One region of the Bradyrhizobium sp. BRP23 genome, then DNA from elsewhere that is predicted to be linked to it. Evidence: predicted binding sites of a transcription regulator. Region 1 holds the regulator's gene; each other region holds the start of a gene.

Evidence for each region. Region 1 encodes PhoB, which activates phosphate uptake and scavenging genes when phosphate is short. Its sites were predicted from a motif close to TGTCATNNANCTGTCAT; they were not measured.
Region 2: a site for PhoB is predicted at 3,758-3,774, ahead of phnC (phosphonate ABC transporter ATP-binding protein). Genes of this name have one in related genera too.
Region 3: a site for PhoB is predicted at 3,246-3,262, ahead of I6F24_RS09665 (RNA degradosome polyphosphate kinase). Genes of this name have one in related genera too.

The regions. Positions count from the first base shown of each region.
Region 1 covers NZ_JADYVW010000010.1:104,958-111,666, forward strand. Annotated here, with positions in the region: gene pstC (phosphate ABC transporter permease subunit PstC) at 1-962, shown strand, start outside; gene pstA (phosphate ABC transporter permease PstA) at 967-1,812, shown strand; gene pstB (phosphate ABC transporter ATP-binding protein PstB) at 1,809-2,630, shown strand; gene phoU (phosphate signaling complex protein PhoU) at 2,642-3,358, shown strand; gene phoB (phosphate regulon transcriptional regulator PhoB) at 3,381-4,088, shown strand; gene I6F24_RS25810 (GcrA family cell cycle regulator) at 4,388-4,900, opposite strand; gene I6F24_RS25815 (aspartate aminotransferase family protein) at 5,360-6,568, shown strand; gene argF (ornithine carbamoyltransferase) at 6,568-6,709, shown strand, end outside.
Region 2 covers NZ_JADYVW010000005.1:173,166-179,874, forward strand. Annotated here, with positions in the region: gene I6F24_RS15670 (selenium-binding protein SBP56-related protein) at 1-444, shown strand, start outside; gene I6F24_RS15675 (hypothetical protein) at 528-1,121, shown strand; gene I6F24_RS15680 (DUF1045 domain-containing protein) at 1,125-1,823, opposite strand; gene I6F24_RS15685 (alpha-D-ribose 1-methylphosphonate 5-triphosphate diphosphatase) at 1,842-3,035, opposite strand; gene I6F24_RS15690 (chloramphenicol acetyltransferase) at 3,032-3,700, opposite strand; gene phnC (phosphonate ABC transporter ATP-binding protein) at 3,875-4,690, shown strand; gene phnD (phosphonate ABC transporter substrate-binding protein) at 4,765-5,673, shown strand; gene phnE (phosphonate ABC transporter, permease protein PhnE) at 5,741-6,628, shown strand; gene phnE (phosphonate ABC transporter, permease protein PhnE) at 6,625-6,709, shown strand, end outside.
Region 3 covers NZ_JADYVW010000003.1:327,713-334,421, reverse strand. Annotated here, with positions in the region: gene ppx (exopolyphosphatase) at 1-967, opposite strand, end outside; gene I6F24_RS09665 (RNA degradosome polyphosphate kinase) at 983-3,172, opposite strand; gene I6F24_RS09660 (DnaA/Hda family protein) at 3,308-3,985, opposite strand; gene I6F24_RS09655 (CDP-alcohol phosphatidyltransferase family protein) at 4,078-4,620, opposite strand; gene purM (phosphoribosylformylglycinamidine cyclo-ligase) at 4,777-5,850, shown strand; gene purN (phosphoribosylglycinamide formyltransferase) at 5,865-6,518, shown strand.

The DNA of each region.
Region 1 (6,709 bases):
CTGCCGGTCCATATGATCGCGCCAAGGCCTTGAGCGCGTTCAAGCTCGGCGACGTCACCTTCTACTGGATCACGCGGTTGTCCGCGATCTCGGTGCTGCTGATCCTCGGCGGCATCATCATCTCGCTGATCGTCGGCGCCTTCCCGGCGATCCAGGAGTTCGGCATCTCCTTCCTGTGGACGCAGCGCTGGGCGCCCTCGGCCGATCCGCCGGTGCTCGGCGCGCTCGGGCCGATCTACGGCACGCTCGTCACCTCCTTCATCGCGATGCTGATCGCCATTCCCGTCGGTCTGGGCATTGCGATCTTCCTCACCGAGCTCTGCCCGCAATGGCTGCGGCGCCCGATCGGCATGGCGGTTGAGCTGCTCGCCGGCATCCCCTCGATCATCTACGGCATGTGGGGCTTCTTCGTGCTCGGCCCGTTCCTGGCCAACACCTTCCAGCCTTTCATGATCAGGGTGTTCGACGGCGTCCCCGTGCTGGGCGCGATCTTCGCAGGGCCCCCGTCCTATCTCAGCCTGTTCAACGCCGCGCTGATCCTCGCCATCATGGTGCTGCCCTTCATCACCTCGATTTCGGTCGACGTGTTCAAGACGGTGCCGCCGGTGCTGAAGGAAGCCGCCTACGGCGTCGGCTGCACCACCTGGGAGGTCGTCCGCAGCGTGGTGATCCCCTACACCCGCGTCGGCATCATCGGCGGCGTCATGCTGGCGCTGGGCCGGGCGCTCGGCGAGACCATGGCGGTGACCTTCATCATCGGCAACTCGTTCCGGATCTCCTCGTCGATCTTCGCGCCGGGCACGACGATTTCGGCGGCGATCGCCTCCGAATTTGCCGAGAGCGACGGCCTGCACCAGTCCGGCCTGATCCTGCTCGGCCTCCTGCTGTTCGTGCTGACGTTCTTCGTGCTCGCTGCCGCCCGTTTGATGCTGCTGCGCCTCGAAACCAAGGCCGGGAAGTGAAGCCATGAACCCGATCTATTCGCGCCGCCGCCGCTGGGACATCGTCATTCGCGGCCTCTGCATCGCAGCCGCCGCCTTCGGCGTCACCTGGCTCGCGCTGATCCTGGTCACGCTGCTCTACAACGGCCTGGCCGGGCTCAACCTCCAGGTCTTCACAGCTGACACGCCGCCGCCCGGATCGACCGAGGGCGGCCTGCGCAACGCCATCGTCGGCTCGTTGATCATGACCGTGATCGGCGTCGGCATCGGCGCGCCGCTCGGCCTGTTCGCCGGCACCTATCTCGCCGAGTACGGCCGCAACGACAAGCTGACCTCGGTGATCCGCTTCATCAACGACATTCTCCTGTCGGCACCCTCGATCATCATCGGCCTCTTCATCTATGGCGCGGTGGTGGTGCCGATGCGCGGCTTCTCGGCGATTGCGGGCGCGCTGGCGCTTGCCGTCATCGTGATCCCGGTCGTCGTGCGCACCACCGAAGACATGCTACTGCTGGTGCCGAATCCGTTGCGCGAAGCTGCCAGCGCGCTCGGCCTGCCGCGCTCGCTGGTGATCAAGCGCATCGCCTATCGTGCCGCGCGCTCCGGCCTCATCACCGGCGTGCTGCTGGCGACCGCCCGCGTCGCCGGCGAGACCGCGCCGCTGTTGTTCACGGCACTGTCGAACCAGTTCTTCAGCCTCGGCCTGAACAAGACGATGGCGAACCTGCCTGTCACCATCAACAACTTCGTGCAGAGCCCCTACGAGTATTGGAAGCAACTCGCCTGGAGCGGTGCGCTGTTGATCACCCTGACCGTGCTTGCCCTTAACATTGGCGCGCGCATCCTTGGCGCCGAGAGGACTGCAAAATGAGTGAAATGTCTGTTTCCGTCAGCGCACCGTCCGTTCATCCCGGCTCGCAGCCCCTGCCCGAGGCGCCCGCCAAGGTCACGGCGCGCAACCTCAACTTCTACTACGGCGACCACCACGCGCTGAAGAACATCAACCTGGCGCTCGGCACCAACCGCGTCACGGCGTTCATCGGCCCGTCCGGCTGCGGCAAGTCCACCCTGCTGCGCATCTTCAACCGGATGTACGACCTCTATCCGGGCCAGCGCGCCGACGGTCAGCTGTTACTCGACCATACCAACATCCTCGACCCCAAGCTCGACCTCAACCTGCTCCGCGCCCGGGTCGGCATGGTGTTCCAGAAGCCGACGCCGTTCCCGATGACGATCTACGAGAACATCGCCTTCGGCATTCGTCTCTATGAGAAGATCTCCAAGTCCGAGATGGACGACCGCGTCGAGAAGGCGCTGCGTGGTGGCGCGCTGTGGAACGAGGTCAAGGACAAGCTCAATGCCTCCGGCCTGTCGCTCTCCGGCGGCCAGCAGCAGCGCCTCTGCATCGCCCGCACCGTCGCGGTGCGGCCCGAGGTGATCCTGTTTGACGAGCCCTGCTCGGCGCTCGACCCGATCTCGACCGCCAAGGTCGAGGAGCTGATCCAGGAATTGTCCGAGAACTACACGATCGCGATCGTCACCCACAACATGCAGCAGGCGGCGCGCGTTTCCGACAAGACCGCCTTCATGTATCTCGGCGAGTTGATCGAGTTCGACGACACCAGCAAGATCTTCACGTCGCCGAGCGATCGGCGCACGCAGGATTACATCACCGGCCGGTTCGGCTGAGGAGACGGAACATGGGTTCTGAACATACCGTAAAGGCTTTCGACAGCGACCTTCAGGAGCTCACCCGCCTGGTCGCCGAGATGGGCGGCATCGCCGAGCGCATGATCGTCGATTCCGTCGACGCGCTGATCCGCCGCGACGTCGCGCTCGGCCAGCGCGTCGTCGCCACCGACGTCGAGCTCGACGCGCTGCAGAAGCGCATCGAGGAGCGCGCCGTGCTCACCATCGCCCGCCGCCAGCCGATGGCCGTCGACCTGCGCGAGATCGTCGGCGCGATGCGCGTTGCGACCGATCTCGAGCGCATCGGCGATCTCGCCAAGAACATGGGCAAGCGCGTCGCGGCGCTGGAGACGGATTTCCATCCGCTCAAGCTGTTCCGCGGCCTGGAGCACATGACCGACCTCGTGCAGCAGCAGGTCAAGTCGGTGCTGGACGCCTATGCCGCGCACGACCTGCCGGCGGCGATGGCGGTGTGGAAGGGCGACGAAGAAGTCGACGCCATCTGCACCTCGCTGTTCCGCGAGCTCCTCACCTACATGATGGAGGATCCGCGCAACATCTCGTTCTGCATCCACCTGATGTTCTGTGCCAAGAACATCGAGCGGATCGGCGACCACGCCACCAACATCGCCGAGACCGTGTTCTACATGATCGAGGGCCAGGCGATCACCGACAAGCGGCCGAAGGGCGACATGACGACCTTCGCCACGACGGTGCCGAACACCTGACGACTTAAGGAGCTACGACCACATGGGCGCACGCATTATGGTGGTTGAGGACGAGGAAGCTCTCACCGAGCTTCTTCGCTACAACCTCGAAGGCGACGGCTATGACGTCGAGACGGTGATGCGCGGCGATGACGCCGACACCCGCCTCAAGGAGCACATTCCCGATCTGATCGTGCTCGACTGGATGCTGCCGGGCCTGTCAGGCATCGAGCTGTGCCGGCGGCTTCGGACCCGCCCCGAGACCAAGCAGCTGCCGATCATCATGCTCACCGCGCGCGGCGAGGAGAGCGAACGGGTGCGCGGGCTCGCGACCGGCGCGGATGATTATATCGTCAAGCCGTTCTCGGTGCCGGAGCTGCTTGCGCGCGTGAAGGGCCTGCTCAGGCGTGCGAGTCCCGAGCGCCTCGCCACCGTGCTCGCCTATGGCGATATCGAGCTCGACCGCGACAAGCGCCGCGTGGCGCGCTCGGGCCGGCCGATCGATCTCGGTCCGACCGAATATCGCCTGCTGGAGTTCTTCCTGGAGCATCCCGGCCGCGTGTTCTCGCGCGAGCAGCTGCTCGACAGCGTCTGGGGCCGCGACATCTACATCGACGAGCGCACCGTCGACGTCCATATCGGCCGCCTGCGCAAGCTGCTCAATCTTGGCCGCGAGCAGGACCCGATCCGCACCGTCCGCGGCGCCGGCTACGCGCTGGACGATCGCTTCGCGAAGGCTGAGCAGACGTAAGGCGCCAGCGACAGCTGGTTTGGCGAACTGCGGCGCCGATCTCGGCCGTCATCCCGGGGCGCGCGCAGCGTGAGCCCGGGATCTCAGCGCGAGCGCTTGCGCTCTTCGCGATTAGCCACAGGACGTGGTTTGGCGAAGACTCGGAGTGACCATCTCGCGCAACGATTGCGCCCCGCGGTTACGGATCCCGCATTCGCGGGGATGACACCGGGCGATTGGGAGCCGTCATCGTATGACGGCTGCAGTCTTGGCGATCAAGCTTGGCGATCAAAGCTTGGCGATCAGGGAATTCCGCAAGCTCACCGCGTGCCCGGTTTCGGTGCTGCGCGACGGCGATCCGCTGCGGGCTGATAGGCCACGCGCGAATGCTGGGCACAATAGGGCAGGCCGGAGAGCGCCTTGCCGCCGCAGAAGAAGAAATCCGGGCTCGAGGGATCGCCGACCGGCCAGTGGCAGGTCGCCTCGTTCAATTCCAGCAGCGACAGCCGCTGGCTCATCGGCACCACGTTGTCGTAGGTAACCGGCTCGGCTTCCAACTCGACCTCGAAGGCCTGCGCCAACGCGGTGTTGCCGCGCGCGACGGGGCGGGTCACCCGCATCATATGCTGCGCGGGCCGTGCCTTGCGCGGCCGCGGCGCTGCCGATGAAGGGCTCTTGGCGCGGCCGGACAGGCCGAGCCGGTGCACCTTGCCGATCACGGCATTGCGGGTCACATTGCCGAGCTCCGCCGCGATCTGGCTGGCCGAAAGTCCGGCCTCCCAGAGCTTCTTCAGCTGCTCGACGCGATCATCGGACCAGGTCAAAACCGTCATTGCACCCTTTCCCTCGCTGCGCGCCTGCCATCCTGGGGCCTTCGCAGCGAATGCTTTAGCCTTGAAAAACCCGTGCCGTCAGAATCCCTTAAGGCTCGCCGGGCGCGCTCAAGACGCCCGAACGTTTACGCCGGTACATGAGGACTTCTGGGATCAGAACTGCTGCACGAGATGTCGTATCTGACAGTCCAAACGCTACAATATGGCGTGACTCCCGCGCAAGAGTCCGCCGACTCGCTTCCACATGTTCCGTGGTGAAAAACCCGCAAAATCGGCACCGCAAGACTACGGAATCAGCGTTTCGCGAGGCTTTCCGGGCGGCATTGACACCCGTCTTGCCAGGCATAAGATAGTGCCACGTGCCGCCCTTAAAAGGCGGCACGTTTCGTTTTCCGGGGCCGGTCGATGGTGCGTCGCGCAATGCATGTCTCACACCGTCCGCAACATTCAAGTGACGTCATGACTAACAGCGCAGCGCCGCATTTGCTCCCCGTTTTCGCCAGGGCCGACCTCGGTTTCGAGCGCGGCGAAGGCTGCTGGCTGATCGCGACCAACGGCGATCGCTATCTCGATTTCACCTCGGGTGTCGCGGTGAATGCGCTCGGCCATGTCCATCCCGCGCTGGTCAAGGCGTTGCAGGAGCAGGCGACCAAGCTCTGGCACATGTCGAACCTGTTCCAGAGCCCTGACGGCGAGAAGCTCGCAAGCCGCCTCTGCAATGAGAGCTTTGCGGACTTCGTGTTCTTCTGCAATTCCGGCGCCGAGGCGCTGGAAGGCGTGATCAAGCTGGTGCGCCACCATCACTTCTCCAAGGGGCATCCGGAACGTTACCGCATGATCACCTTCGAGGGTGCCTTCCATGGCCGCACGCTGGCGACGCTCGCCGCCACCGGCTCTGCGAAATATCTCGAGGGCTTCGGTCCGCCGATGGACGGCTTCGATCAGGTGCCGCACGGCGACCTCGACGCCGTGAAGAAGGCGATTGGTCCGCACACCGCCGGCATTCTCATCGAGCCGATCCAGGGCGAGGGTGGCGTTCGTTCTGCACCTCACACCTTCCTGAGGGCGCTGCGCGAACTCTGTAACGAGCGCGGCCTGTTGCTCGCCTTCGACGAGGTGCAGACCGGCATGGGCCGCACCGGCGAGCTCTTTGCCTACAAGCGCACCGGCGTCACACCGGATGTGATGTCGCTCGCCAAGGCGCTCGGCGGCGGCTTTCCGATCGGCGCGGTGCTGGCGACCGCGGACGCGGCGGCCGGCATGGGGCCCGGCTCGCACGGCTCCACCTTCGGCGGCAATCCGCTCGCGATCTCGGCTGCCAACGCCGTGCTCGATGTCATGCTCAAGCCCGGCTTCTTCGACCACGTGCAGAAGATGTCGCTGCTGCTCAAGCAGAAGCTCGCCTCCGTGATCGATCGTCATCCCGAAATCGTCAGCGAGGTGCGCGGCGAGGGCCTGCTGATCGGCATCAAGGCCGTGGTGCCCTCGGGCGATCTCGTCGCGGCGCTGCGCGCCGAAAAGCTGCTCACCGTCGGGGCCGGCGACAATGTCGTGCGCTTCCTGCCGCCCCTGATCGTCACGGAAGCGGAGATCGAGGACAGCGTCGGCCGGTTAGAGCGCGCCTGCGCTGCGATCTCCTCCAGCCAGACCAAGCGGGCGGCAAGCTGATGAGCACGACGCCCAACAAAGCTCCCAAGCACTTCCTGGACATCAACGAGCTGCCGCTCTCGGAGCTCAAGAGCATGCTCGCCGCCTCTTCCGCCATGAAGGCGAAGCAGAAGGCGCAGCAGCCGGTCAGGCCGCTCGAGG
Region 2 (6,709 bases), on a different contig from region 1:
GTGCCGCCGCTGGTGACGGACATCGACCTGTCGATGGACGACCGGTTTCTCTATGTCTCGTGCTGGGGCACGGGTGAGATGCGCCAGTACGACGTCAGCGATCCCAGAAAGCCGAAGCTTGCGGGCTCGGTCCACATCGGCGGCATCGCGCGCCGCACGCCCCATCCGAACGGCAAGCCCTTTGCGGCGGGTCCGCAGATGGTCGAGATCAGCCGCGACGGCCGGCGCGTGTACTGGACCAATTCGCTCTATTCCACCTGGGACGACCAGTTCTATCCCGACGGGGTTCCGGGTGTGGAAGTCATGGCCAATGTCGGTCGGAACGGCGGCCTCGAACTCGACAAGGACTATTTCGTGAGCTTCCCCGACGGATATCGTGCGCACCAGATCAGGCTCGAGGGCGGCGATTGTTCGACGGACTCATTTTGCTACCCGTCGGTCTAGATGGGACGCAGGCGAGCCCGGCCCTTGGCTGGCTGTGGCTCGCGCTTGTTGCGAGCGGTCTCTACCACGGGGTCAATCCGGGAATGGGATGGCCGCTCGCCGTTTCGGCCGGGCTCATGGACAAGAGCCCCCTCGCGCTCTTCCGTGCATTGTGGGCTCTGGCGGCCGGGCACCTCCTGGCAACACTTCTCGTGCTGCTGCCGTTCGCCTTCCTGCTCGTACTGGCCGAATGGCAGCGTCCAATCCAGATCGGTGCGAGTCTTCTCGTCATCGGCTTTGGCGTCTACCGGCTGATCGACCGGCGTCATCCGCGCGCGCTGGCACGAATTCCGCCGACGCAATTGGTGCTCTGGTCATTTGCCGTCGCCATCGCTCACGGCGCTGCCCTGATGCTCGTGCCGATCTATCTCGGGCTCTGCCAGGCCTTCGAGCTCGATGCCGGCCATCAGGCGGCGGGCGCGCTGATGACGGCAAATCTCGGGATGGCGGTGCTGGTGTCGCTGGTGCACGTTGCCGCCATGGTCGGCGCCGGCGGATGTCTGGCGTGGCTGGTCTACCGCCATCTGGGACTGAGGTTCGTCTCGCGAAGCTGGTTCAACCTGGATGCAGTCTGGGCGACCAGCCTCGTTCTGGTTGGCGCAGTGGCGCTCGCTTTCAATCTTGCGGCCTCGCGCTGAGGTCTACCGCACCAAAGCCCACTCGCCGATGATGCGAAACCGCGCCTTGGCATCATCCTGCCTGAACAGCGCAATGCGATCGATCGCGAGCGTCTCGATCCCCAGCGCCGCAAACCGTGTTCGCAGCATCTGAAGGATCGGCCCGCGCCGCTCCGCATCCAGCCGCCCCGTCAGCGTCATGTGGAAGCGGAATTCTTCCATCACGTAAGGATAGCCCCAGCGGTCGAGATAATCGCGCTGCCGCTCGCTGAGCTTCTCCGGCTTGCGCCGAGCGCGATCTTCCGCCGTCAGCGCGGCGCGAAACGGGTCGAACTCGCGAACGCAATCAGCGGCAAGTTGCTGGAGCGCTTCCATCGGCTCGGCCGGAATAACGGCAATGAAGCCGCTGATGGCATCGACCACTGGTCGGATCGCCGGGATCGGACGTGTCCTGCCCGCGAAGGCCGCGCAGGCGGCCAGCAGCTCGGCTTCGGTCTTGCCAGGCGCCAGCGCCATCGGCGCCTTCAGCGTGGCGTGAAAGCCGTATTTGCGAGGATCGGCGCTGACCTCGCGCCAGTCGGGCGCGGCGTGCAGCGCCTGCTCTGGAAACGAAATCTCGCCGCCGCTGTAGGCGTCATAGCCGAGCAGCTCGGCGCCGAAGCGGGAGAGGGCGCTGTCGCGGCCTGCGGCATGATAGATCGCGTAGCGGGGGAAACCTGTCATTGCCTCAGCATAACCAATTTACGCCGCGACGACAGTCTCGCGCGGCGCCGCCACTGCGGTGAGCAGCCGCGTCGCGTCGGTGAGATGCACGAGCCTGCCGCCTGAGATCACCGCGATCAGCCGCGGCCGCAGCTTCACGTTGTCGTCGACGAGGAGAATGTCAGCGCGGCGTCCCTCCGCGAGCAGGCCGCGATCGGTGAGGCCGGTTGCCCGCGCCGGGCCGGCGGAGACCAGATCCCAGGCCTGAGCCAGAGGCACCACGCCATCGGCGGCCAGGCGGAACGCGGCGAGCAGCTGCGCGGGATAATAATAGTCAGACGCCAGCACCGAGCAGAGCCCCTTGGCGATCATGTCGGAGGCCCTGGTCCAGCCGGTGTGGCTGCCGCCGCGCACGACGTTCGGCGCGCCATAGACGATGGCATCGCCGTGGCTGGCCGCAGCCTGCGCCGTCTCCTCGTTGATCGGAAACTCCGCGATCAAGGCGCCGAGCTCGCGAAAGTCCCGGCGCATCGCCGGGCTCGAATCGTCGTGCGAGAGCATCCGCACCTCGGCCCCGCGGGCCGCGGCGGCCAGGCGTGACACCGAGGCGGGCACCTCGTCGGCGCGCGAGACCACGCGCTCGACCAGCCGGTCGAATTCTTCGCTCGACAGACCGGTGCGCTCCACCATGCGGTTGCGCTTGCGTGGGTTGGAGATGTCGGCAACGACGCCGTCCATATGATCGTTGAAGGCGAACAGGTCGACGCGGCCCTCGCTGAGCCACTCTGCGATCTCCGCTTCGGCATCGAGATTGAAGGTCTCGTGCCGCAGGTGGAAGCGGGTGTCGGCAGCGAACTGCGGACGCTGCCGCTCGATCGCCTCCATCAGGCCGCGCGCATTGTCGGCGCTTCGCAGGCCCGGCTCCCACGAGCAGGTCGTGGCGTGAAACACGGTGGTGATGCCGTTGCTGATCGCCTGGCGGTCGCTGTCGGCGAGCGCGACGTCGATCGGAAAGTCGACGCCGGCGCGCGGCATCATCTGCCGCTCGAAGGCATCGCCATGCAGATCGACGATGCCGGGCAGCACCAGCAGGTCACGGGCATCCAGTGCCAGCCGCGCCCGGCCGCGAGAAGCATCGACCTCTGCAATGTCTGTTCCGGAGACGAGAAGGGAGGCTTCGACGAGCTCGGCGCCGATCAGGGCCCGGCCGCCTTCGATGAATATGTCTGTCACGCGACCGCGCTTCGTTTGCTGGCAGGAGAATTGGCGAGTGAGCTCGCTTTTGCTTCGTATGCCGAGAGGAAATCTTCAATCCCGAGCTTGCGGAAATTGGGCAGCGCCTCGCGCAACTTGTCGTGATCCCAGTCCCACCAAGCAAGCCTTGCGAGCCGTCCGGCGATCTCCTCCGAGAATCGCCGCCGCACGATGCGGGCCGGATTGCCGGCGACGATGCTGTAGGCCGGCACGTCCTTGGTGACGATCGCGCCGGCGGCGATCACCGCGCCGGTGCCGATGTTGCGGCCCGGCAGCACGATCGCGCCATGGCCGATCCAGACGTCATGGCCGATATGAACGTGATGCCGGCGGCGCCAGTCGAAGAACTCGAGATCGTCGCTCTCACCTTCGAAATAGGCGCTGGATCGGTAAGTGAAATGCGCCTGAGTGGCGCGATGCATCGGATGGTTGCCGGGATTGATGCGGGTCATCGCCGCGATCGAGCAGAACTTTCCGATGGTGGCGTAGGTGATCTGCGCATCGTTCACGACATAGGAATAATCGCCCATCGCGACTTCATGCAGGATCGTGCGCGCGCCGACTTCGGTGTAGGCGCCAAGCCTGGTCTCATGCAGCTTGGCCGAGGGATCGACGGTCGGCTGAACCGAAAGAGCTTTGGCCATGTTGCATCCGAAGTGCGAGGGCGGGAGTCTTTCTTCGAGCGGCCGGATGACGGTGTCGTGACAATGAGATGACAGGGGATGACGTGCGTAGGATGGCCGCACTGCAGCAGCCTTGTCACACAAGTGTTAACCACGGGCGTTAGCGGTTGGCTCCAGCTACTCTGGAGCCCCTCGATGCTGGTGGTTGAAGGCCTGACGTGTCGCTTCGGCGCGAAGGCCGCCGTGGACGATGCTTCGTTTCAAGTTTCCCCCGGCGGCTTCGTCGGGGTGATCGGGCGATCCGGCGCCGGCAAGTCGACATTGCTGCGGTCCATCAACCGCCTCACCGAGCCCTCCGAAGGCCGCATCCTGTTCGAAGGCGTCGACGTCACCGCGCTGCGCGGCAAGGAGCTGCGGCAGTGGCGTGCGCGGTCGGCGATGATTTTTCAGCAGTTCAACCTCGTGGGCCGGCTCGACGTCCTCACCAATGTGCTGATGGGGCGGCTGTCGACGGTGCCGACATGGCGGTCGCTGCTGCAGCTTTGGCCCGAAGAAGACAAGGCCATCGCGATGTCGGCGCTCGAGCAGTTCGACATGGCTGCCATCGCGGCCCAGCGCGCCGACCAGCTCTCGGGCGGTCAGCAGCAGCGCGTGGCGATCGCGCGGGCGCTGGTTCAGCAGCCCGACATTATCCTTGCCGACGAGCCGATCGCCTCGCTCGATCCCCGCAACACCAAGATCGTGATGGATGCGCTTCTGCGCATCAACAAGCATTTCGGTATCACCGTGCTCTGCAACCTGCATTCGCTCGATCTCGCCCGCAGCTATTGCGACCGCCTGATCGGCATGGCGGCCGGACGCGTGGTGTTCGACGGCGCGCCGGCGGCCTTGACCGATCATATCGCGCGCGAGCTGTACGATCTCGAGGCGAATGAAGTCATGGATGTTGCGCCCGCGGATGCATCGGTCGGCACAGCAGTTCCTGCCCTCCGCACGGTTGCCGTGGCCTGATCGCTGCTTCTTTAAATCGAGCCTAGCGCAGAGCCGGAACTCGACAGTTTCATAACCTTGAAATGGGAGACGTCATGATAGACCGTCGTACGATCGTTGCCGCTGCGGCGGCCCTAGCATTTTCAGTTTCAGCCGCTGCGGCGCAGGACTGGAAGGCGAGATATCCTGAGTTGATCTTCGCAAAAGTCCCCGACGAGAATGCCTCCGGCACCACCAACCGCTGGACGCCTTTGACGGAGTACCTGTCCCGCGAGCTTGGAACGAAGGTCACGCTGCGCATCGCCAATGACTACGCCGCGGTGATCGAAGGTCAGCGTGCAGGAAACATTCACATCGCGATGTACGGCCCGGCGTCCTACGCGCGTGCCTACATCATTGGCGCGAAGGTCGAACCGTTCGCGATCGAGGTGAACGGCGACGGCACCAAAGGCTATTACTCGGTTCTCTATGTCAAAAGCGATTCGAGCTACAAGGACGTCAAGGACCTGCAAGGCAAGAACCTCTGCCTCGTCGATCCCAATTCGACTTCCGGCAACAACGTGCCGCGTTTCGCGATGAACAAGATGGGCATCGACCCGGAAAAGTTCTTCGCCAAGGTGGTCTATTCGGGGAGCCATGAAAACGCGGTGATCGGGCTTTCCCAGGGCACCTGCGACGCGGCGTTCAACTGGTGGAACGACGAGAAGGAATCGAACCTGCTCCGGATGGAACGGAAGGGCATGGCGAAGGCCGCTGATTTCAAGATCATCATGAAGTCCGAGCAGATCGTGAACTCGCCGATGGCCTATCTCAGCAGCCTGCCTGACGACCTCAAGGCGGCGATCAAGAAAGCCGTGCTGGAAATTGCGGTGAAGGACAAGGCGGCTTTCGACAAGATCTATGAGGGGAAGCAATTGCCCTACGTCGAGGTCGACCACAAGGCGTATGAGGCCGTGATCGAACTGACCAAGTTTGTCGACAGCATTCGTAAGCAGAAATCCTGAGGGAAACGAAGGGTTGGACAAGGCGGGCAGATTGCAAGATCTGCCCGTCGGCTCTTCCGAACATCCCATGCGAACAGCAGTTCCCGAATTTCCGGAAGCCAGGCTGCGTGAGCTTGCCGATCGCTATGCGGCTGCAATTGCCGCCAAGCGCCGGCGCGTATGGCTCGGTGCCGCCGTCCTGATCGCCGTTGCCATTGCCGCGGGCTGGATGGGCGAGGTCAGTCTCGGAAATTTTGTCGAGAACTTCTGGCGCTTCCCGGCCTATTTCGTCAGCATCGCACCCAAATTTTCGTTCGCGACCGCATGGAGCGATTTGGCGGACTGGCTGTGGGGATTGCCGCGCTGGGCACGGCTTCTCGGGGATACGTTGCTGATAGCCTATATGGGCACCCTCTCGGGTGCGCTGTGCGGTTTCGCGCTTTGCTTCCTCGCCTCGGCCAATCTCGTGAAATCAGGAACGACTGTTTTCGTCACCCGGCGCGTTCTGGAGTTTTTCAGGACCGTGCCGGAGATCGTGTTTGCCCTGATCTTCGTGCTGGCCTTTGGTCTCGGGCCGCTGCCGGGCGTTCTGGCGATTGCAATCCATACCGCCGGAGCGTTGGGCAAGCAATTCGCCGAGGTTGTCGAGAACATCGACAGCAAGCCGGTCGAAGGGGTGGCGGCAAGCGGGGGCAGCTGGGTTCAGGTTGTTCGGTTCGGCGCGTTGCCTCAGGTCCTCTCGAACTTCGTGAGCTATGCCTTGCTCAGGTTCGAGATCAACGTGCGTGGCGCGGCCGTGATGGGCTTCGTCGGCGCCGGCGGGATCGGCCAGGATCTGATCGAGGCGGTTCGCAAGTTCTACTTCACCGACGTCAGCGCCATCCTGCTGCTCATCGTCCTTACCGTCATGTTGATCGACTTCCTGACGGAACGGTTGCGACACCGCCTGCTCGGGCTGGAGGGAAGCACCCGATGAGCTCCTTCAGTTTTGAAAACCGGGCCGGCATTGCCCAACGGTATCCCGACGTCTTCCGGACCGATTGGTGGCAGCGGGGAA
Region 3 (6,709 bases), on a different contig from region 1:
GCAGCTGGTTCAGCTCCTCCGCCGCGCAGATCAGCCCGTCCTTGTTGCGTTCGGTCTCGGGCAGCTTCTCGTGCAGCAGGCCCTCGCGCACGCCGAAGGTGGAGAACACGATGTTCTTTGGCTTCGCGACGCGGATGATGTGCTCGAGCACCAGCGCCGCGTAGGTGAGGAGAGGGCGCCGCGCATCGGCGACGATCTCGATGTCGGCAAGCATGTCGGCGGCGGCGAGGCGCCGCAGGCGGCGCGAGAAGTCGAGCGCCTCGGCAGCCGGAATGGAATAGCCGTGCATCACCTGGAGCGGATAGCCGCTCTGGATGATGTGGATGCGCGCGAGCGCGCGCCAGGTGCCGCCGACGGCATAGAAGGTGCGACCGCGGCCGGCAGTGAGTAACTGGACCCCGTCGATCTCCTCGCGCACGATGCGGTCGGCGCGCTTGAGCGATTTGTGGGCGAGGTCCTGCAGTGCGAGGCCGCCGAGCGGCAGCGTCACGCCGCTGCGTACGGCGTTCCTGCGCACGTCGATCAGCTCGAGCGAGCCGCCGCCGAGGTCGCCGACGATGCCGTCTGGATGGTGGATGCCGGAGATCACGCCGAGCGCGGACAGTCGTGCTTCGCGCGAGCCCGACAGGATCTCGATCTTCACCGCGCAGATCCGCTCGGCCCTGGCGATGAAATCGGGGCCGTTGGAGGCGTCGCGGCATGCGGCGGTCGCGATCGCGAACACGCGTCCGACCTTCATCACCCGGCACAGCGCGCGAAACCGTTTCAGCGAGGTCAGCGCCTTGTCGATGGCGTCGGGCGCGAGCAGGCCCGTGCTCTGCACCTCGCGCCCGAGGCCGCACAGCGTCTTCTCGTTGAAGATCGGGATCAGGCTGCGCGCCAGCGCCTCGTAGACGACGAGGCGGACCGAGTTGGAGCCTATGTCGATAACCGCGACGCTCGAGCCGCGCTTGCGCGGCCGCTTCACGTCGCAAATCCCCGATCAGGATTGATGACGTTCGTTCCGGCGCGTGAGACGACGCGGCGAGGATTCCTTGAGCGACTTTCCACGGCCAGACAGACTCGGATTCGTCATGAAGTAGTTGTGGACGTTGAAAGGCTCCTCGCCCTTCGCGGTCTTCATACGCGTTGAAGACCCATCCGGCAACAACTGCCAGCTCTGCTCATTGTCCTTCAGGTTCGCGACCATGATCTGTTCGAGAACCTGCTGATGCACCGTCGGATTTTGCAGCGGACACAGCACCTCGACGCGGCGGTCGAGGTTGCGCGGCATCATGTCGGCGGACGAGATATACACAGCCGCTTTCGCGCTCGGCAGTCCCTGGCCCATGCCGAAGCAGTAGATTCGGCCATGTTCCAGGAAGCGGCCGATGATCGACTTGACGCGGATGTTCTCCGACAGACCGGGAATGCCGGGCCTGAGGCAGCAGATGCCGCGCACCACGAGCTCGACCTGGACACCGGCCTGCGAGGCCTCGTAGAGCGCGTCGATGATATCAGGGTCGACCAGCGCGTTCATCTTCATCCAGACCGCGCCGGGACGGCCATGCCGCGCATGTGCGGTCTCGCCCTGGATGTGCTCGATGATGCGCTTGCGCAAGGTCAGCGGCGACACCGCCATTTTTTCCAGATCGCTCGGCGCGGCATAGCCGGTGATGAAATTGAACACGCGCGCGGCATCGCGGCCGATCGTCGGGTCCGAGGTGAAGTAGGAGAGATCGGTGTAGATGCGCGCGGTGACCGGGTGATAATTGCCGGTGCCGGTATGGACGTAGGTCGTCAGGCTGCCGCCCTCGCGGCGCACCACCATCGAGAGCTTCGCGTGCGTCTTCAATTCGAGGAAGCCGTAGACGACCTGCACGCCGGCGCGTTCGAGATCGCGTGCCCAGCGGATGTTGGCTTCTTCGTCGAACCGCGCTTTCAGCTCGATCAGCGCGGTGACTGATTTGCCGGCTTCGGCCGCTTCGGCCAGCGCGCGCACGATCGGTGAATTGTTGGAGGTGCGGTAGAGCGTCTGCTTGATCGCAACGACGTCGGGGTCGCGCGTGGCCTGCTGCAGGAATTGCACCACCACGTCGAACGACTCGTAGGGATGGTGGACGATCAGGTCCTTCTGCCGGATCGCGGCGAAGATGTCGCCGCCATGCTCGCGCACGCGTTCGGGGTGGCGCGGCACGTAAGGGGTGAATTCGAGGTCGGGCCGGTCGAGGCGGGTGAGCTGCGAGAGCTCGTTCATCGCCTGCACGCCGTCGACCAGGAAGATCTCGTCGTCGGCGGCGGAGAGCGCGTGCTGCACGAAGCTGCGCAGCTGCTCCGGCATCTTGGCGTCGATCTCGAGCCGGATCACCGATCCGCGGCGGCGGCGCTTCAGTGCGGTCTCGAACAGGCGGACGAGATCTTCGGCCTCCTCCTCGATTTCGAGCTCGGAGTCGCGGATGATCCGGAAGGCGCCTTGGCCGTGCAGATTGTAGCCGGGGAACAGGCGGTTGATGAACAGGGCGGTGGCCTGCTCCAGCGAGATCAGGCGCACCGTGCCATCCGCCGGCAGGCGGATGAAGCGGTCGATCTTGCCGGGCATGCGGATCAGCGCGTTCATCTGCTTGCCGTCGGCAGCGCGCGTGAGCTGCAGTGCGATGGTGAAGCCGAGGCTCGGAATGAACGGGAAAGGGTGGGCCGGATCGATCGCCAGCGGGGTCAGGAGAGGGAACACGTTGTGGAGGAAGTAGTCCTCGATCCAGGTTCGTTCCGCCTTTGTGACGTCCTTGCCGTCGACCAGCACGATGCCGACCTCGGCCAACGTGGCGCGCAGGTCGCGCCAGATCGCCTGCTGGTCGGAGGCGAGCTGGGAGACGGTGCGGTTGATCAGCGCCAGCTGCTCGGACGGCGTCAGGCCGTCGGGGCTGCGCTCGGCGATGCCCTCGCGGACCTGGGCCTTGATGCCGGCGACCCGAACCATGAAGAACTCGTCGAGGTTATTGGCCGAAATCGACAGGAATCGCACCCGCTCCAGCACGGGGTGGCTCGGGTTGACCGATTCCTCCAGGACGCGGCGGTTGAAATGCAGCCAGGACAGCTCGCGGTTGATGAACCGCTCGGGACTGGACGCGATCGCCGGAAGGCTCTCGGTTTCCGGGGCTTTCTCTTTCGTTTCAACAGCTTGCGCAGAGTCCATCAGAAGTCGGTCCATCCAGTTCACCCCAATTGCGACTCAAGCGCAAAAATCGGCGGGAGCATGTGTTAGAGCGATGACGTTTCGATGACATTGATGTTCCGCCCCCGCGCCGCGTCAAGCGGGCCCGCGAGCTTGTCAGGCGTCCCGGAGCAGCTCAGCGGCCAGCGCCCGGGTGACGGGACGGCCGAGCCGTAGGGCTTCGCTGTCGAGCAGCTCGACGGCCCGCCGGGCGGCAGCCGAGGACCGCTCCAGGCGCGTCGCGAGGTAGCCGACCACGCTCTCGTCCACATTGAGCTGGCGGTCGGCGCAGAACTTGACGATGAGGCCGCGGAACAGCTGGTCGTCGGGAGGCAGCAGCGTGACCGCCGGAACGGCCCGCAGGCGCGAGCGCAGGTCGCGAAGCTCGATCGGAAGCGCGGCCGGCGCCTCGCGGCCGGTGAACAGGACGTAGGCGCCGTCCTCGCGGGCGAGGTTCATCAGGTGAAACAGGGCACGCTCGTCGAAGTCCCCAGCCTTGAGATCCTCGACCACCAGCGCGCCGGTGGCGAGCGCGCCGGGCACGTCCGTCGCGGTCAGCGCATTGGCGGTGGTCGAGCGGGCGCCGGCTTCCTCGGCCCAGATCGCGGCCAGATGGCTCTTGCCGCTTCCTTCCGGGCCCGCCAGCCACATGATCCGGTTCGGCCATTCCGGCCAGCCGTCGATGAGGCCTAGACCGGCCGCATTGGCGGGGCCTTCGAGGAAGTTGTCCCGGCTGAGGCTCTCCGCATGCGGAAGCGCAAACGCCAATTGTCGGGGATGAACGCGGCCTGCCACGCTTGCTCTGCTCCATGCCGGCGCGCCGGCCCGCTTGTAGAGATTCGACTTGATGGTGCGGGACTTGGCCTTTTGCTGGGCTGCTTCCCCGCTCATTTGGCCTCGATCGTGCTCATGTGCCGCAGCCACTCGACGAGATAGAGCGACACGGAGGAGAGCGTGAAGACCGTGACGAGACCCATCAGGATGACATCATAAGGCGCGGGCTTGAAGCCGAAGGCAAGCGCCGCCAGCACCAAAGCTGCGAATGCCACTTGTGCCACCGTGTTGAGCTTGGAGACTTTCGACGGCTTCATCTCGACCGGCCGGTCGAACAACCAGGACACGATCACGGCGGCGACAATCATGATGTCGCGCGAGACCACCAGGATCACGATCCAGCGCGGGATCGCGCCCCAGATGCCGAGCGCCATGTAGATCGAGACCAGCAGCGCCTTGTCGGCGAGCGGATCGAGCAGGGCGCCGAGCTCGCTCGTCATGTTGAAGCGCTTGGCCAAAAAGCCGTCCACGGCATCGCTGATGCCGGCGATCAGGAAGACGGCGAACGCCACCTCCATTTGGCTCGACACGATGGCCCAGACGATGATCGGGACCAGCATGATGCGGCCCAAGGTAATGATATTCGGAATACTCACGAAAGCGCTTCCCGGCACCGGTTCTGACCTCAAATCCGGCCCGTTGCAGGCTGAACCGGTTGATATGTCTACATAGTATAGCGGGGAGCGCCATGCGAGCCATTGCGCGTCCCCGGAATTCAACGTAACCAGCCGCAAACCCACTGGAAATCGGGCATGACCGACCGCAAAAACGGCCTCACTTACGCCGATTCAGGCGTCGATATCGACGCGGGCAACCGCCTGGTCGACCTGATCAAGCCGATGGTGCGCGCCACCGCGCGGCCGGGCGCCGATGCCGAGATCGGCGGCTTCGGCGGCCTGTTCGACCTCAAGGCGGCCGGCTTCAAGGATCCGGTCCTCGTGGCCGCGACCGACGGTGTCGGTACCAAAGTCAAGATCGCGATCGAGACCGGCCTGCATGGCGGCATCGGCATCGACCTCGTCGCCATGAGCGTCAACGACATCGTGGTCCAGGGCGCCGAGCCACTGTTTTTCCTGGACTATTTCGCCTGCGGCAAGCTCGATCCGGAGGCCACGGCCGCCATCGTCGCGGGCGTTGCGGAGGGATGCCGCGAATCCGGCTGCGCTTTGATCGGCGGGGAGACTGCCGAAATGCCCGGCCTCTACAAGGACGGCGACTACGATCTCGGCGGCTTTGCCGTCGGCGCCGCCGAGCGCGGTACGTTGTTGCCGCGCAAGGACATCGCCGCGGGCGATGCCGTGATCGGTCTCGCTTCGTCCGGCGTGCATTCCAACGGCTTCTCGCTGGTCCGCAAGATCGTCGAGCAGTCGGGCCTCGGCTTCGAGGCGCAGGCGCCGTTCGCGCCGGTGATGACGCTCGGCGGCGCGCTGCTGACGCCGACCAGGCTGTACGTGAAATCCTGCCTGCGCGCGATCCGCGAGACCGGGGCGGTGAAGGGGCTCGCCCACATCACCGGCGGCGGCTTCACCGACAACATCCCGCGCGTGCTGCCGAAGCATCTCGGTGTCGGCATCGACCTGGCACGCCTGCCGGTGCTGCCGGTGTTCAAATGGCTGGCGGCCCAAGCCGGCATCGCCGAGCTGGAAATGCTGCGCACCTTCAATTGCGGCATCGGCATGATCGCGATCGTCGAGCCCGACAAGGTCGACAAGGTCGTCGAAGTCTTCACCGACGCAGGCGAGACCGTGGCGCAGCTCGGCACCGTGATTCCGGCCGAGGGCGAGCACCGCGTCGTCTATAACGGCCACCTCGACATGGCGCTATAATGACTGGCGCCGTGATGAAGCGCCGCGTCGCCATCCTGATTTCCGGGCGCGGCTCCAACATGGCTGCGCTGATCAGGGCAGCCGCCGCCGCGGATTTCCCGGCGGAGATCTCGCTCGTCATCTCTAACAAGGCGGATGCGCCCGGCCTCGAACGCGCCCGGGCGAGCGGCGTGACCACCGAGGTGATCGAAAGCAAGCCGTTCGGCAGGGACCGCGCCGGCTTCGAGACGGTGCTGCAGGCCGCGCTCGACAAGCACGGCATCGAGCTGATTTGTCTCGGCGGCTTCATGCGCCTGTTCACGGCCGAGTTCACCAAGGCCTGGTACGGGCGGATGCTCAACATCCATCCCTCGCTGCTGCCATCGTTCCCCGGCCTCGACCCGCACGGCCAGGCCCTGCGCGCCGGCGTCAAGCTCTCCGGCGCGACGGTCCACTTCGTCATTCCCGAGACCGATGCCGGCCCGATCGTGATGCAGGGCGCGGTTCCCGTCAGCGACCACGATACCGCGGAGACGCTGTCCGAGCGCATCCTCGAAGTCGAGCACCGCATCTATCCCGAGGCGCTGCGGCTGCTCGCGGCCGGCAAGGTCCGCATCGAGGGCGATGTCTGCAAGACGGCGGGAAGCGCAGCGTCGGAGAATTTTTTGGTATCGCCGGTGGTGAGTTAGACAGCTCGGGACTCAGGAGCCGTAGAGCAGTCGATCGACCAGTCTGCCGACTTGCCGGGGGTGATCGAACACACCCGCGAATGCCTCGTCGGGAGGGTCCGAGCCGAAAACATCGAACGGCGTGAGTGCCTTCTCGTCGCACGACGAAGCTGGGCGTTGGAGTTCGTCGGCCGTCGTCTCTGGTCGATTGG